4 regions of the Janthinobacterium sp. 64 genome follow, and region 3 is predicted to be linked to each of the others. Evidence: predicted binding sites of a transcription regulator. Region 3 holds the regulator's gene; each other region holds the start of a gene.
The links. The regulator FNR, encoded in region 3, switches genes on or off when oxygen is low (the NO sensors DNR and NnrR bind a similar motif). The targets are predictions, from matches to a motif close to TTGATNNNNATCAA.
Positions count from the first base shown of each region.

Region 1: the regulator FNR is predicted to act here: its motif matches at 1,637-1,650, upstream of CLU91_RS22270 (glycine-rich domain-containing protein).
Region 2: the regulator FNR is predicted to act here: its motif matches at 1,455-1,468, upstream of CLU91_RS03790 (XrtA system polysaccharide chain length determinant).
Region 4: the regulator FNR is predicted to act here: its motif matches at 1,535-1,548, upstream of CLU91_RS13525 (universal stress protein).

Region 1 is NZ_PHUG01000001.1:5,073,887-5,077,420, reverse strand. Features, by position in the region: gene CLU91_RS22275 (CHASE domain-containing protein) at 1-1,579, shown strand, start outside; gene CLU91_RS22270 (glycine-rich domain-containing protein) at 1,780-2,439, shown strand; gene CLU91_RS22265 (hypothetical protein) at 2,523-2,762, opposite strand; gene CLU91_RS22260 (hypothetical protein) at 3,005-3,274, opposite strand; gene CLU91_RS22255 (hypothetical protein) at 3,453-3,534, opposite strand, start outside.
Region 2 is NZ_PHUG01000001.1:876,421-879,954, forward strand. Features, by position in the region: gene CLU91_RS03780 (N-acyl amino acid synthase FeeM domain-containing protein) at 1-532, opposite strand, end outside; gene CLU91_RS03785 (XrtA/PEP-CTERM system exopolysaccharide export protein) at 732-1,355, opposite strand; gene CLU91_RS03790 (XrtA system polysaccharide chain length determinant) at 1,608-3,137, shown strand; gene CLU91_RS03795 (XrtA-associated tyrosine autokinase) at 3,154-3,534, shown strand, end outside.
Region 3 is NZ_PHUG01000001.1:3,735,169-3,738,702, forward strand. Features, by position in the region: gene ccoG (cytochrome c oxidase accessory protein CcoG) at 1-935, shown strand, start outside; gene CLU91_RS16405 (FixH family protein) at 1,082-1,606, shown strand; gene fnr (fumarate/nitrate reduction transcriptional regulator Fnr) at 1,610-2,368, opposite strand; gene CLU91_RS16415 (hybrid sensor histidine kinase/response regulator) at 2,608-3,534, shown strand, end outside.
Region 4 is NZ_PHUG01000001.1:3,068,808-3,072,341, reverse strand. Features, by position in the region: gene CLU91_RS13530 (hypothetical protein) at 1-464, opposite strand, end outside; gene CLU91_RS13525 (universal stress protein) at 534-1,370, opposite strand; gene CLU91_RS13520 (hypothetical protein) at 1,680-2,180, opposite strand; gene CLU91_RS13515 (M56 family metallopeptidase) at 2,244-2,990, opposite strand; gene CLU91_RS13510 (GNAT family N-acetyltransferase) at 2,998-3,414, opposite strand.

The DNA of each region.
Region 1 (3,534 bases), 1.3 Mb from region 3:
CTACGTGGCGAACATCGCGCTGCAACAGAACTATCCTGGCGTGATGAACCTCAATTACAGCCAGGAACTGGACGAGACGCAGCGCGCCGCCCTCGAAGCGGCCATGCAGCGCGACTATCCCCCCGGGCGCGACGGCTATCCGGCGTTTGCCATCCATCCACCCGCCCCGCGCGCACACTATTCCGTACTGGTGTATATCGAACCGATTGCCAGCGCCCCTGAAAAATATGGCTATGACATCGCCTCGCGCCCCCTGATCGCCGAAATGCTGGCGCAGTCGCGCGACTCCGGCAACATCAGCAATTCCGGCGTGCCCGTGCCGATGCAAGGCCGTCCCCAATTGACGGGCATGGCCATGCGCCTGCCCGTGTACCGTTTTGGCATGCCGGTCGATACGGTGGAGCAGCGGCGCGCGGCGTACCAGGGTTCCGTCGGCATCGGCTACGACCTGGTGACGATGATGCGCAGCGCGCTGGCGGACATGCCGGTACGCAACGTCCGCCTGACCCTGTTCGATATCGGCCCGCAGGCGCGCGCACCGCTAGACTTACCGCACGACATGCGCCCCATCTTCGACAGCACGACGGCAGGCATGCATGCGCCATGGTGGCTGCCCGGCAATTCCGGCCGCTACCTGAGCAGCACGATGCTGATCGAACATAATAGCCGCGTGTGGCAAGCACTGTTCAGCGTGCGCAAGAGCGACCTGTATACGCGCTTCGACGCCTTTTTGCCCTGGCTGGCCCTGCTGATAGGCTTTGCCAGCACCATGCTGCTGTACATGCTGTTCCACACCCTGGCATCGTCGCGCCGGCGCGCCATCCAGATGGCGAACGGCATGACGGAGGAATTGCGCGCCAGCCAGATCCGTCTGCAGCTGTCGCACCAGAAACTGCGCCGCCTGGCGGCCCACGCCGACCAGATCAAGGAAGAAGAGCGCAAGCGCATCGCGCGCGAAATCCATGACGACCTGGGACAGAACCTGCTGGTGCTGCGCATCGACGCAGACATGCTGGCCTCGCGCACGCATCGCCGCCACCCGCGCCTGAATGCCCGCGCCCGCTCGACCCTGGAACAGATCGACGCCACCATCAAGAGCGTGCGGCAGATCATCAACGACTTGCGCCCTACCGTACTGGACCTGGGCGTGAATGCGGCCGTCGAATGGCAGGTGGCGCAATTTCGCCAGCGCACGGGCATCGCCTGCGAAGTGAGCGAAAGCCATGACGACATTTGCCTCAGCGACCAGTGCGCGACGGCCCTGTTCCGCATCCTGCAAGAGTCGCTCAGCAACATTTCCCAGCATGCCCATGCCAGCCGCGTGCAAGTCAAGCTGGAAAAGTGCCGCGATACGGTATCGATGAGCATCAGCGACAACGGCGTGGGCGCGGCCATCGACGGGCGCAACAAGCTGGGCTCGTTTGGCCTGGTGGGCATCGAGGAGCGCATTAAGTTGCTAGGCGGCACTTTTTACATCGAAAGCAGTCCCGGCGCCGGCATGAGCGTGCACGTCAGCGTACCACTGGGCGCGGACGCCACCGCATTTCCCTACCAGGAAGATGGCCGGGCCAGCGCTTGACAGGCACGTCCCGCATGAAACAAGCTCAGCTTGCGTATTTTGTAATTAGATGCAATATTGATGTAGAACAACTCAGCGCCAAGCCCGCCAAGGGCCAGGCATTCCGCGACCATTTGCCAGGAGTACACAACCGCCACACAAGCGCCGCTCTCCCTTGTTGCACTGTATTTCCCACAACGCTCTTTACCACAAGGACATTCATGGATACGAACGACAGTTTCAAGGCAATTGCCGATTTGAATTTGGACGCGATCAAGGTCAAGCTGATGCACCGGGAGTCAGGCGAAGGATGGAGCCTGGAGAAGGCCAATGCGGTGGAATTCGAATACCGGCGTTTCCTGATCCTGATGAAACAGTTTCCGCAAGAAGAAACGGCGCCGCTGATGGACGTCGATACCTTCTGGCACTACCACATCCTCGACACGCTGAAATATGCGGCGGACTGCGAACAGGTCTTCGGTTACTTTCTGCATCACTTCCCGTACATCGGCTTGCGCGGCGAAGACGACGAAGCGGCGCACCAGCGCGTGGGCGAGCGCATGAAGCAGCTGTATGAGCAAACGTTCGGGGAAGATTATATCCGCGCAGAAACGGCGTATTCGGGACGGGCAGTACAGGCAGCGTATTCGGGACGCGCGGTACAAGCGACGGCATACTCGGGCCGTGCCGTGCAGGCGGCGTTTTCGAGTGCGGCGGTACAAGCGACGGCATATTCAGGCCGCGCGACGGGGACTGCCAGCACGGCATTTTCCAGCGCACCTGCCTCACTGACGGCGGCGGTGGTCAAGTCGTCCACGACTGGCCTGGAAATGGGGCGCTTCTATGTCGATCGTCCGGTGCTGAACCGCGACCCGCAATAGAAAAAGAACAGATGTGGCTGCCGCACGCGGCAAGCCTGACTTACCCAGACAGCACCTCTCAGTTTGCCGTCTGTCAGGCGCTCTTAGGCAGCCATCAACTCGCGCAGTTCACGAATGCTGAAATCGCTGATTTCATGCATGCGGATAAGGATCGTGGCGCCGATCGGCAAGGTGTTGTGACGAATCTTGCTGATGACCGGTGGCGCCACTTCCAGTGCTCGCGACAGGGCGGCATCGTTTTTCAGCTGCAGCTTGTCGATGATCGCGTCGAGGACGCGATTCGGGTTGTAGGTAGGCAAAGAGGTAATTTGTTTGAGAGACATGATCGAAAATCCGTACTTGTTGTATTAAGGCAAAAAGAAACAGAATGTCTCTTCTGCAATAATTCAGGGTAAACACACTAAAAAGCGCCATCACTTATGCGGCCTTTACGCCACAAACAATATAATACACGCTATTGTTGATTTTTGCGTAACTTAAAGCAAAATTGTGATAATTGAAGAGAATTGACGCACTTGGGATGTGCTAGAGGATAACTCAAATCGGGAAAATTTGCTGCACGTCATCAATTTTTACGATGAGCAACACCGCCGTGCATCAGCCAGGCTATGGCCATGAGGGTGCCCAGGCGGACCATGTCGGCGGATAAATGCCAGCCTTGCACGGCCAGGCCGGCCGGGGTGGCGGGAAGGCAAGTGCCGGTGAAGGCATCCACGCGGCACCAGGCCAGTTGCCGGCGAATTTCATCGGGCGGCGGTGGCGGCTGCAGCGCACGTTCACGACGCCGCATATAGGCGCGCACCTGTTCCTTGCTGGGGTGACTCGTAGCTCGCATGGATCGCTCCTGCTGACGGGAAACTGCGTCGCGCTAATTGTAGATGCCGAGCCCGCCACAACAAGCCAGGACGCGTGACGACATTGCTCACCATATCGCCAGCGCGCCATGACGCGTTTGCGTTGCATCAAATGGCAAGGCCCCGGCGTTGCGCCGAAGCCCACACTGCCCCAGCGTTTTATTTCTTTTGCTGGCGCACGCGCTGTTGCTGTTTTTCCTGCGTTTGCTGGCGGTTCTGCTTGCGCTCGAACAGGGTGACC
Region 2 (3,534 bases), 2.9 Mb from region 3:
GCATGCGCTTGTAAAACACCACATGGCGGGGATTGACTTCGATCACGTAATCCGTAAAGCCGTGAATATTGTGGGCATAGATATAAGAAATATGAATCAGCGCGGCGAACACGCGCTTACTCACGCCCTTGTCGATGGCCAGGCGCGACGGTTCGCACAGGCGCCGGCCCTGCTCGCGCAGCACGTCGAGCTTGTCGCGGAAGTTTTCATCGGCGGGCAAGCCTGTCTCGTCATTGTCCAGGCACAGGGTCATGGTGCCGACGGTGGAGCCTGCCGTTTCCGCAAACAGGGTGATTTTATTTAACGCATGTGCGATGCCGGGATCGACGGCATAACCGCGCCAGCCGTACATCTTGCGGATCAGCAAACTGGCCGCCTCGCGCCGGCCACGCGAATTGGCCATGCGGATATGAAAGCGCTGCAAGTCGAGCTCGTGCTCCATCGCCGGGTCGATCTGGCCCTCGCCCACGACCAGGTCACTGAAAGTGCCAGGCGTGTCGAAGGAAATAATAGGTTCATCTTCAAAGCTCATCTTGTCCTCACGTTCATCGGCAGCCGTCGAGACGGACTGAAGCCAATGCCTTGTGACAAGATAAAAAGCAGAGAAGTTCCCGCCACTATCTAAAAAAACAGAAGATAGTGCCTATAGATGGCAAAATTGCACGCTGAAATTTGCAAAAAAGTACAAAATGGCAAATATAAATGCTGTTTTAGCATTGTTGAGATCGTTTCTAAAAAAAGCTCTCCGGTATCAACAGCACATCGCCCGGCCGCATCATGACGTTCGCGGAAATATCGCCACTCTTGAGCAGATCGTCCAGGCGCACGCCCAGCTGCTGCTGGCTGCCGTCGCGCATGCGGATGATGCTGGCCTTGTTGCCGGCGGCAAAGTCCGTGATGCCGCCCACGGCGATGAGCACGTCCATCAGCGACATGCCCAGGCGGTACGGCAGCGCCTGCGGCTTGGCCGCTTCGCCGATGACCCGGATCTGCTCGCCATACGGGCCCGAGAAATTGGTGACGATGACCGTCACCACCGGTTGCTGGATAAACTTGCCCAAGGCTTGCTCGATATCGCGCGCCAGCTGGGTCGAGGTCTTGCCGCTGGCGGCCAAATCCTCCACCAGCGGCGTGGTGATCTTGCCATCGGGCCGCACGGCCACCGTCAGCGACACTTCCGGATTGCGCCAGACGATGATGTTGACGGAGTCACCCGGGCCGATCAGGTAGTCGTGCATGGGGGCGCTGTCGTCGGCGGGCGCCAGCGGATAGCGTGTGCGGCAGCCCCCCAGCAAGCTGGCGGTGCACGCCAGGAGCAGCGTGTGGCATACAAAAGCACGGCGAAACGGATTCATGCAGGACCTCTTCGAGTCGATGGCGCGTCCATGGCAGGCCCCGCAGAACCAGCCTGGGCCGCGAACTTCCTATGATTATTAAAACCCGGCAAGTGAACCTTGAGGCGTATCAAGAAGCAATCATCTTGGGAAATTTTGCTTCACAGGCGCCCTATACTTTGCATACTCAACAGGCAATTATTTCTTGCAAGATGCCGTTGTCCGCGCCGCCCAGCCATCGACCGTGCAGCACCGTCACCTGAAGGAAGCGACATGGAGCAATTGATACAGCAACTGCTTTCCAGCCTGAAAGGCATCTGGAAGTACCGCTGGCATGCGGTGCTGGTGGCGTGGCTGGTGGCGATCGTCGGCTTCATCAGGGTCATTACGCTACCCGACGACTTCCAGACGTCGGCGCGCGTGTTTGTCGATACGCAAACCATCCTCAAGCCGCTGTTGGCCGGCATGACCAGCGTGCCGAACACGGAACAGCAAGTGGCCATCATGAGCCGCACCCTGCTCAGCCGCCCCAACGTGGAGCGCGTCATGCGCATGGTCGACCTCGACCTCGATTCGAAGACCGTGCGCGAACACGAAGCCCGGCTCGATGAGCTGATGAGCCGCATCAAGATCAGCGGCACCAACGCCTACGATATCTACACCATCAGCTACAGCGGGCGCGACCCCAAGCTCGTGCGCGACGTGGTGCAAAGCCTGCTGACCATCTTTGTCGAAGGCAGTTTCCAGGGAAAAAAGGGCGATTCGCAGAAAGCGGTGCAGTTCATCGACGAGCAGATCAAGAATTACGAGGACAAGCTGAGCGCGGCGGAGAACCTGGTGAAGGAATTCAAGATCCGCAACAACCTGCTGTTGCCGCGCCAGGGCATCGACTATGGCAGCCAGCTGCTGATGTCATCCGATAGCCTGAACAATGCCAAGCTGGAACTGGTCGAGGCCGAGCAGGCGCGCAAGGCCATCCTGAGCCAGATCGAAGGCGACGAACCCGTGCTCGACCTGGAGCCGAACGCGGCGGCCATCACGAACCCGGAACTCGATGAGCGCATCGCCTCGCTCAACAAGAATCTGGACAGCCTGCGCATGCAATTTACGGAGTTGCATCCCGACATCATCGCCTCGAAGCGCCTCATTGCCCAGCTGGAAGAGCGCAAGATCGAGGAAAGCAAGCTGAAAACGGCGTCCGGCGACCCGGGCAAGAACTACAGCCCCATGCTGCAGCAGCTGAAGGTGGCGCTGACGGACGCGGACGCCAAGGTGGCCGCCATCCGCGCCCGCGTGCAGGAATACAACGCGCGCAATGAGCGCCTGCTGGCGCAAAGCAATGCCGTGCCCGAGGTGGAATCGCAGCTGGCGCAACTGAACCGCGACTACATCATCAACAAGGAAAACTATGAAAAGCTGATCGGCCGGCGCGAAGCGGCCAAGCTGTCGGGCGAACTCAGTTCCACCACCGAGATGATGGCCTTCAAGATCATCGACCCGCCCACGGTGCAATTTGCGCCCGTCGGCCCGAACCGTCCGCTGCTGTTTTCCGCGGCGCTGGGCGCGGCCCTGGTGGCCGGCATCGCCACGGCGCTCCTGATCAGCCAGGTGCGCCCCACTTTCCTCAGCCCCTCCGAACTACGCGATGCCACGGGCCTGAATGTGCTGGGTACGGTATCGATGAACTGGACGCCGCTGCAGCAGGTGCGCCGCCACCGCGCCCGCTATGCCTTTGCCGGCTGCCTGGGCAGCCTGTTCCTGCTGTACGGCGGGGTCATGACGGCCGCGCTGCTGAAATTCTAGAGCCCAAGGAGCGACGATGAGCAGCAAGGACAGCGGCAAGCAGGAACCCACCATCCTCGGCGTGGCCGAGGCTGGCGTTCCCTATACGGTGAACGGTACGCAGGGCGCGGACGCGGCCCGCTCGCGCCAATACCGCCCCCTGAACCTGGACCGGCTGGCCGAGCAAGGCATGCTCACGCACGATGGTGGGCGCAGCGCGGTGGCCGAGGATTTTCGCATCATCAAGCGCCCGCTGCTGCGCCAGGCGCGCGCCAGCGGCGCCGACGCCATCCGCCACGGCAACCTGATCGTCGTCACCAGCGCCATGCCCGGCGAAGGCAAGACGTATTGCGCCGTCAACCTGGCCATGAGCATCGCCATGGAAATGGATATCACGGTGCTGCTGGTCGATGCCGAC
Region 3 (3,534 bases):
GGGGCGCCATCGCCCTGTGGACGGGCTTTACCTTTGTCGGCTACTTCACGCCGATCAAGGAACTGGCGCGCGAGGTGACCACCCTCAATTTCGGTCCCTGGGAATGGTTCTGGGTCTTGTTCTACAGCCTGGCAACCTACGGCAACGCGGGCTGGCTGCGCGAGCAGGTGTGCAAATACATGTGCCCCTACGCGCGCTTCCAGAGCGCCATGTTCGACCAGGACACCCTGATCATCACCTACGATGCCAAGCGCGGCGAACCGCGTGGCGCCATCAGCAAGAAGGCTGGCAACAACGACAAGCTGGGCGACTGCATCGACTGCACCCTGTGCGTGCAGGTGTGTCCGACCGGCATCGATATCCGCAACGGCCTGCAGTATGAATGCATCGGCTGCGCCGCCTGCGTCGATGCCTGCAACAGCGTGATGGACAAGGTCGACCGGCCGCGGGGACTGGTACGCTACAGTACCGACCATGCGATGGAAAACAACTTCAGTTCGAAGCAGATACGCCAGCGCGCCATGCGCCCGCGCGTCTTGATCTACACTTCCATCCTGGCCCTGATCATCATCGCCGTGTGTACCTCGCTGGCGCTGCGCACGCCCCTGAAAATGGACGTGATCCGCGACCGCGGTTCGATGGGACGCGAAGTGGAAGACGGCATGATCGAAAACGTCTACCGCTTGCAGATCATGAACACCTCCGAGCAAAGCCAGCATTTCAAGATCAGCGCTTCCGGTTTGCCGGGCCTGACCTTGCTGACGCGCGAAGAAGTGACCTTGCAGCCGACGGAAACGCTGGGTTGGCCGATCCGCCTGCGCGTACCGCACGGCGTGGGCGAGAAGGGTTCGAACAAGATTGCGATCGAACTGCAATCGCTGGACGACCCATCGCTGCATGTGCGTGAAAGCGCGGTATTCATCGTGCCGCGGTGATGTTGATTCGGGGTCGGACCCTCTGGGTCCGACCCCGGTATGTCGCCGTAGGGGTAGCATCAAACATGCGTTAGCTTTACTGTATTTTCAACCCAGAAGCAAAAGCTGGGGTCAGACCCAAAGGGTCTGACCCCAAGGAGAACAAAATGTCCGACAGTCTGAAACTGCAAGCCCCCGCTGCCCCGTGGTACAAGCATCGCTGGCCTTGGCTGCTGATGATCGGTCCCGGCCTGTCCGTGGTCGTCGGCAGTTTCATGGGCTATATCGCGTTTACGCAGCCCGATGCGCTGGTGGTGGGCGACTATTACAAGCAGGGCAAGGCAATCAACCAGGATTTGAAGCGCGACACGATCGCCAGCGACCTGGCGATGGATACCAGCCTGTCCTATGATGTGGCGTCAGCGCGCCTGAGTGGTTCCGTGCACAGCTTCGGCAAGGCTTACCAGGGTCCGCTGCAGCTGCACCTGGCGCATGCGACCCTGCCGGAAAAGGATATCAAGCTGCTGGTGCAGCCCGATGCGGCCGGCAATTTTTCCGTAGCGCTGCCGATGCTCGAGCGCAGCCGCTGGCAGGTACTGGTAGAAAACGACAAACGCGAGTGGCGCCTGTCCGGCATCTGGACCTGGCCGCTGCAGCGCAGCATCGCGCTGCACGCCGATGAAGAGCTGTAAGCCTTATTTACAGACGTCCGTGCCGGCGGTAATAGCTTTTAATTTGGCGGGCTGCAAGATCTCGATCTCGCGATTGGAGACGCGCAGCCAGCCTTCCTTCTTGAATTTCGACAATAAACGGCTGACGCTCTCGATGGTCAGCCCCAGGTAATTGCCGATTTCCTCGCGCGACATGCGCAGCTGGAATTTGCTGGGCGAATAACCGCGCGCTTCATAGCGCGAGGCCAGGTTGACGATAAAGGCGGCAAAACGCTGGGTCGCCTGCATATTGCCCAGCAACAGCATGACGCTTTGCTCGCGCGTGATTTCCTGGCTCATCATGCGATGGAAATGGCGCAACAGGGTCGGCATATTGCCCAGCAATTGTTCCAGGCTGGAAAACGGAATTTCACACACTTCGCTGTCTTCCAGCGCCACCGCATTACAGTGGTGGCGGTCGGCGCTGATGGCGTCCATGCCCAGCAGTTCACCCGCCATCTGGAAACCCGTCACCTGCTCTTCGCCGCCCGGATTGATCTGGTAGGTCTTGAAGTGCCCCAGGCGGATCGCATACAGGTTCTGGAACGAGTCGCCGATGCGGAACAGCGAGGCACCGCGCACGATCTTGCGGCGGCGGCCGATAATCTGGTCCAGCCTGTCCATGTCGCCCACATCGAGGCCCATTGGCAGGCACAATTGATGCATGCTGCAGGTCGAGCATCGCGCACGCAACGCTTCCACGGTCACGGTGGGCATGGTGGGAGTGAGTAGCGCTTCAGTCATGTCGGTACCTTTTAGAAAATGCAATAACAAGTTTACTGCATACAGGGTTGCCGTGTGCCAATTTCACTGCATTTCCGCTCAATAAACGACGTTCTGACTTTGATTATATGGCAACATCGTCAAAAGCCCATGCGGGGCGGGCAATTTGCGTGGTGCCGCTTGCCAAGCTGGGGCATTGATAGGAAAATTCCTGACAGCATTATCTGCCGCCTGTAGCGCCCGGTACTGAAAAGGAAATCATGAAGCCTCTCGGCATCAAAGCAAAAGTCGCGCTGGCCACCAGCCTGACCTCGATCGCCATGATCGCGCTGGTCACCATGCTACAGGTACAGCGCATGCGCGCCGACTTCACGCGAGTACTGGTGAGCCAGCAGTCTGCCCTGATCACCCGCACCGCTGCCGAACTCGACGACAAGCTGGGCATGCTGCTGCAGATCGTCACGCTGACGGCCAGGCAGCAGCCGCCGGCATTGATCGCCCAGCCCGCCCAATTGCGCGAATACTATTCGCGCCGCTCGATGCTGGTACTGTTCGACGACGTGCTGGTGCTCGATGCGCAAGGCGCCGTCGTCGCTGACATGCCGCTAGTCACGGGCCGCGCCGGCATCAACGTGGCCGAGCGCGAATATTTCCAGACCGTCTTGCGCACGCGCCAGCCCATGATCACCGAGCCGATGCTGGGCAAATCGAGCGGCATGCCCATCGTGCAGATGGTGGCGCCCGTGCTCACGGCCGATGGCCAGGTGGCCGGCGTGGTGATCGGCGTGCTGCGCCTGTACAAAGACAACTTGCTGGGCCGTTTGCGCACGGAAAAGATCGGCAAGAGCGGCTATTACTTCATCCTCACGCGCGGCGCCGTGCCGCGTTACGTGCTGCACCCCGATACCAGCCGCTTGCTGCAGCCGCGCCTGCCGAACGCCAACCGGACAACCACCGAGTTGCTGAAGCAAGATGGCGAAGGCAGCATGGTCAGCACCAACAGCCGCGGCATCACGGCCGTCAACAGCTTCAAGCGCCTGAAATCGGTGAACTGGCTGCTGGCCGCCTCGCTGCCCCTCGACGATGCCTTCGAACCGTTCGATGGCGTGCTCTACCGGCTGGTGCTGTGGAGCACCCTCGCCTCGCTGCTGGCCGCGTTTGTTCTGGGCTGGGTCACCGTGCGCCTG
Region 4 (3,534 bases), 670 kb from region 3:
CGCGCCTTGCTGCGTTCCCAGTAACTGCCCGAGGTGGGCCGGTAATACATGTCTTGCACGAATGGCTCGATCAGGCTGCGCATGCTGATAGCCTGGCCCGGGGCGATCAGCCTGACCTGCTGTTCCAGGTAGACGCGCAGCGCCGGCATCTGCGCTTCGACCACCGGCTGCAGGTCGCGTTCGAGTGCCTGGCTGACCACGCGGTGCGCGCTGTGCACGGCGCCAAACCCGCCACCGAGGAGCGGCAGCGCGACTAGGATCAACACATAGCTGAGCTTGGCGGCCACATGCCAGGCGGGCGGACGGCGCACCAGCAGGCATTTTCTGGCCAGCTGGTAGCAGATGCCGAGCGCCAGCACAAAGCCGATCACGCCATACAGCAGCATCCACGGCAGGACGGTCCACAGCAGGTCGCTGCCGAACGGCGCCAGGGCGCTGCTCCAATTGAGCAGTTGTTGCTTCATGTACATTGCCTTGAAGTAATTAATCAGGCAATTATAGCTATTTAGTAAATAAACGTGGCGCGCTTGACGTCAATGCGCCATCAGCACCGGTACCGTCATCTGGCGCAAGACGGTTTCCGTGACGCCGCCCAGCAGGATTTCGCGGAAGCGCGCGTGGCCGTAGCCGCCCATGACCAGCAAGTCCGCATGCACTTCGGCGGCCATGGCCAGCAGCGCCGCGCCGATGTCGCCGGTGGTGATGGCCGAACGCACTTCGACGGGCACGCCATGGCGGCTCAGGTAGGCGGCGATGTCGGCGCCCGGGTGGCGCGCCGGCTGCGCATGGCCGGCCGGCGGGTGCAGCAGGGCCAGCACCACCAGGCGCGCCGCGCGCAAGAGCGGCAGGGCGTGGCCGATGGCGCGCGTCGCTTCCATGCTGCCATCCCAGGCTACCACCACGGTGTTGTCCACTTGCGCAAACTGGCCGTTGCGCGGCACGATCAGCACGGGGCGGGCCGCGTTGAGCATCACGTAGGGCACCAGGTCGCTCATGGCGCCGGGCAGCGCTTCGCTGTCGTCGTGCTGGCTGAGCACCGTCAAGTCGCTGTAGCGGGCGCTGACGGCCATGCCGCCATCTTCATCATCCTCGATCAGGCGCCGCTCGAGCGAGACGGCGCCAGCCTGGCGCGCCAGCGTTTCGAACTGGTCCAGCGCCTGTTCCGCCTGCCCGTGCAGGGCGTTGATTTGCGCCGCCACGGCGCCGCCGCGCATGCCGCGGTTGTTTTCCAGGGTAAAGCGCGACAGGCCCGTCATCGCCGCGCCGATCAGGTGCGCCTGGTGCGCGTGCGCCAGCCGCGCCGCGATGGCGATGCGCTGCGGCGCATGGCGCGACAGGTCGGCGTGGACGAGGATGGATTTATAGGCCATGGTGTCGCTCGGTAGTCAGGATGGCAACAAGGCTAGAACGGCAACACGGGCAAGTCCAGCATTGCCGTGCCGGACGGCGGTTTTCTTATGCTGGACTTGATGTGGGTCAAAAAAACATGGGCCATGGCCTTCCGCAAGGCATCGGCCAGGAAATTGCGAGCTGTTTGATGTGCATCAAAATGCCTGCTCCCCTGCCGGCGATAATGGCATCGAACTCCTTGCCCTCCGAGTGGTCTGCATCGGCGCCGGCGCCATCTGTCCGGCACTTCTTTGTGTGACGCAACAACACTGGCCGTGGCGGGAGTTCACTTAATTGTAGGGCTGCAAGTCCAGCCAGACGGCATACGACAGGCGCTTGCCGTTCCACAGGCCGCCGCCGCGGATGACGGCGTCGCACGAGGTCAGCTGGCCCACCAGGTCCATGCGGCCCAGGTTGCGGCGCAGGCGCAGGGCGTCGTTGTGCGACAGGTAGCCGACCAGCAGGCCATCGATGAAGACGGCGATGGCCTTGTCCTGGAACGGGTTGGCATCGTCGCAGACGAGCAGGGCCAGGCATTTCTCTTCCGCGTTGCCGGGACCGTGTTCGCCAGCCAGCTTGGCGATGGCGGGTTGGTACATCGCTTCGTTTTCCACTTCCGACGCAAAGCGCCCCTCGTCGTTCCAGTGATGCGCGGGGGCGCCCGCAGGAATCGCCGGCACGTACTGGCGTACCGAAATGAGCGGCTTGTGCAGCGGTTTGACGGGCGTGCGGCCGCTGAAGACGTAGTACAGCAGGGCGATGACGATCACGATGGCAAGCAGGTAAAGCATGGTATCTCTCTGATTTCTAAGGGGGAGCCGGGAACGCGGGCGCGCCGCGCGGCGTTGCCGCTACTATAGCAAGTTCGCCGCCGGCTTCCCGGTAAATCTGGCCATCAGATGGCGGCGCCGGCGCAGCGCGCGCGGGTCGCCCAGCACGATGGGCGAGGCGCCCGTCAAGCCCGAATAGTACTGGCCATGCTGGCGCAGGACGATGGCATAGTCGCGCAACGCGTGGCCGTGCGCCAGCATGCGCGCGTCGCAATCGACTTCGATGGCAAAGCGCAGCCGGTGCAACTGCCACCACAGGGGCAGGTTCCACGGCATGAGCACGATCAAGGCGTAGGCCAGGGCGAGCAGCTGCGGGTCGCACGCGGCCAGCCGGCATTGTGCGTGCGCCAGCAGCAGCGCCTGTTGCCGGGGAAGAATCAGTTGCAGCCAGACGGGCATCACGATGCGCGGCCGCAGCAGCCCCGCCACGCAGGGGCCGATGCCGCCGCTCAAGTACACGGGCGTGCCCAGTAGCGATGCTTTCTGCCAGCGACGCTGGTGCGACAGCAGCCAGGCGCTGCGCAGCAGCAATAGCAGCAGCATGCCGATGGACAAGACAAACCAGCCCAGTTTCAGCTGCGCCTGTTCCGCCGGCATGGCCGCCAGCACGCCGGGCAGCCATGCCAGGGGCAAGATAGCGGACGCGGCGATGGCCTCCAGCCACAGCCAGCGCGTCGTGTGCGCGCGCCGCTGCAGCGCGCGTTCGGCGCGCCAGGCGGCGGCGCTCAACAGCAGCGCGCATGCCGTGGTGCATGCCAGCCAGGCCAGCATCGGGCGCCTAGCGTGTCAGCGCCATGCCGACCGAGGCGGGCGCCGTGTGCCTGAAGCCGAATTGCGCGTACAGCTCTTGCGCCTGGCCATCGGCGATCAGGCTGACGTACGCGCTTTCCGGTACCTCCGTTTCGATGAATTGCATGATCTCGCGCATGATGCGCTTGCCCAGGCCCTTGCCCTGGTGCGCCGGCAGCACGGCGATATCGGTCACCTGGAAGAAGCAGCCGCCATCGCCAATGATGCGGCCCATGCCCACCACTTCGTCGCCGTGCAGCACTTGCACGGCAAACAGGGAGTTCGGTAAACCCTTGGCCGCCGCCTCCGTGCTTTTCGCGCTCATGCCGGCGGCCACGCGCAGCAGCTGGTAGGTGGCGATGGCGGGGATGGCCAGGCGGGTGGTGTAGGGCGATGCTGCGGTCAAGGCGCTCTCCTGTGCAATATGGATGGGATGACCATTATAGGCGGCACGCTTTATTCGCCGCGCGCCATGTTGTTTGCACCGCTTTTACGCTATGGTGGCGTCATTCATTTATTTGTTGAA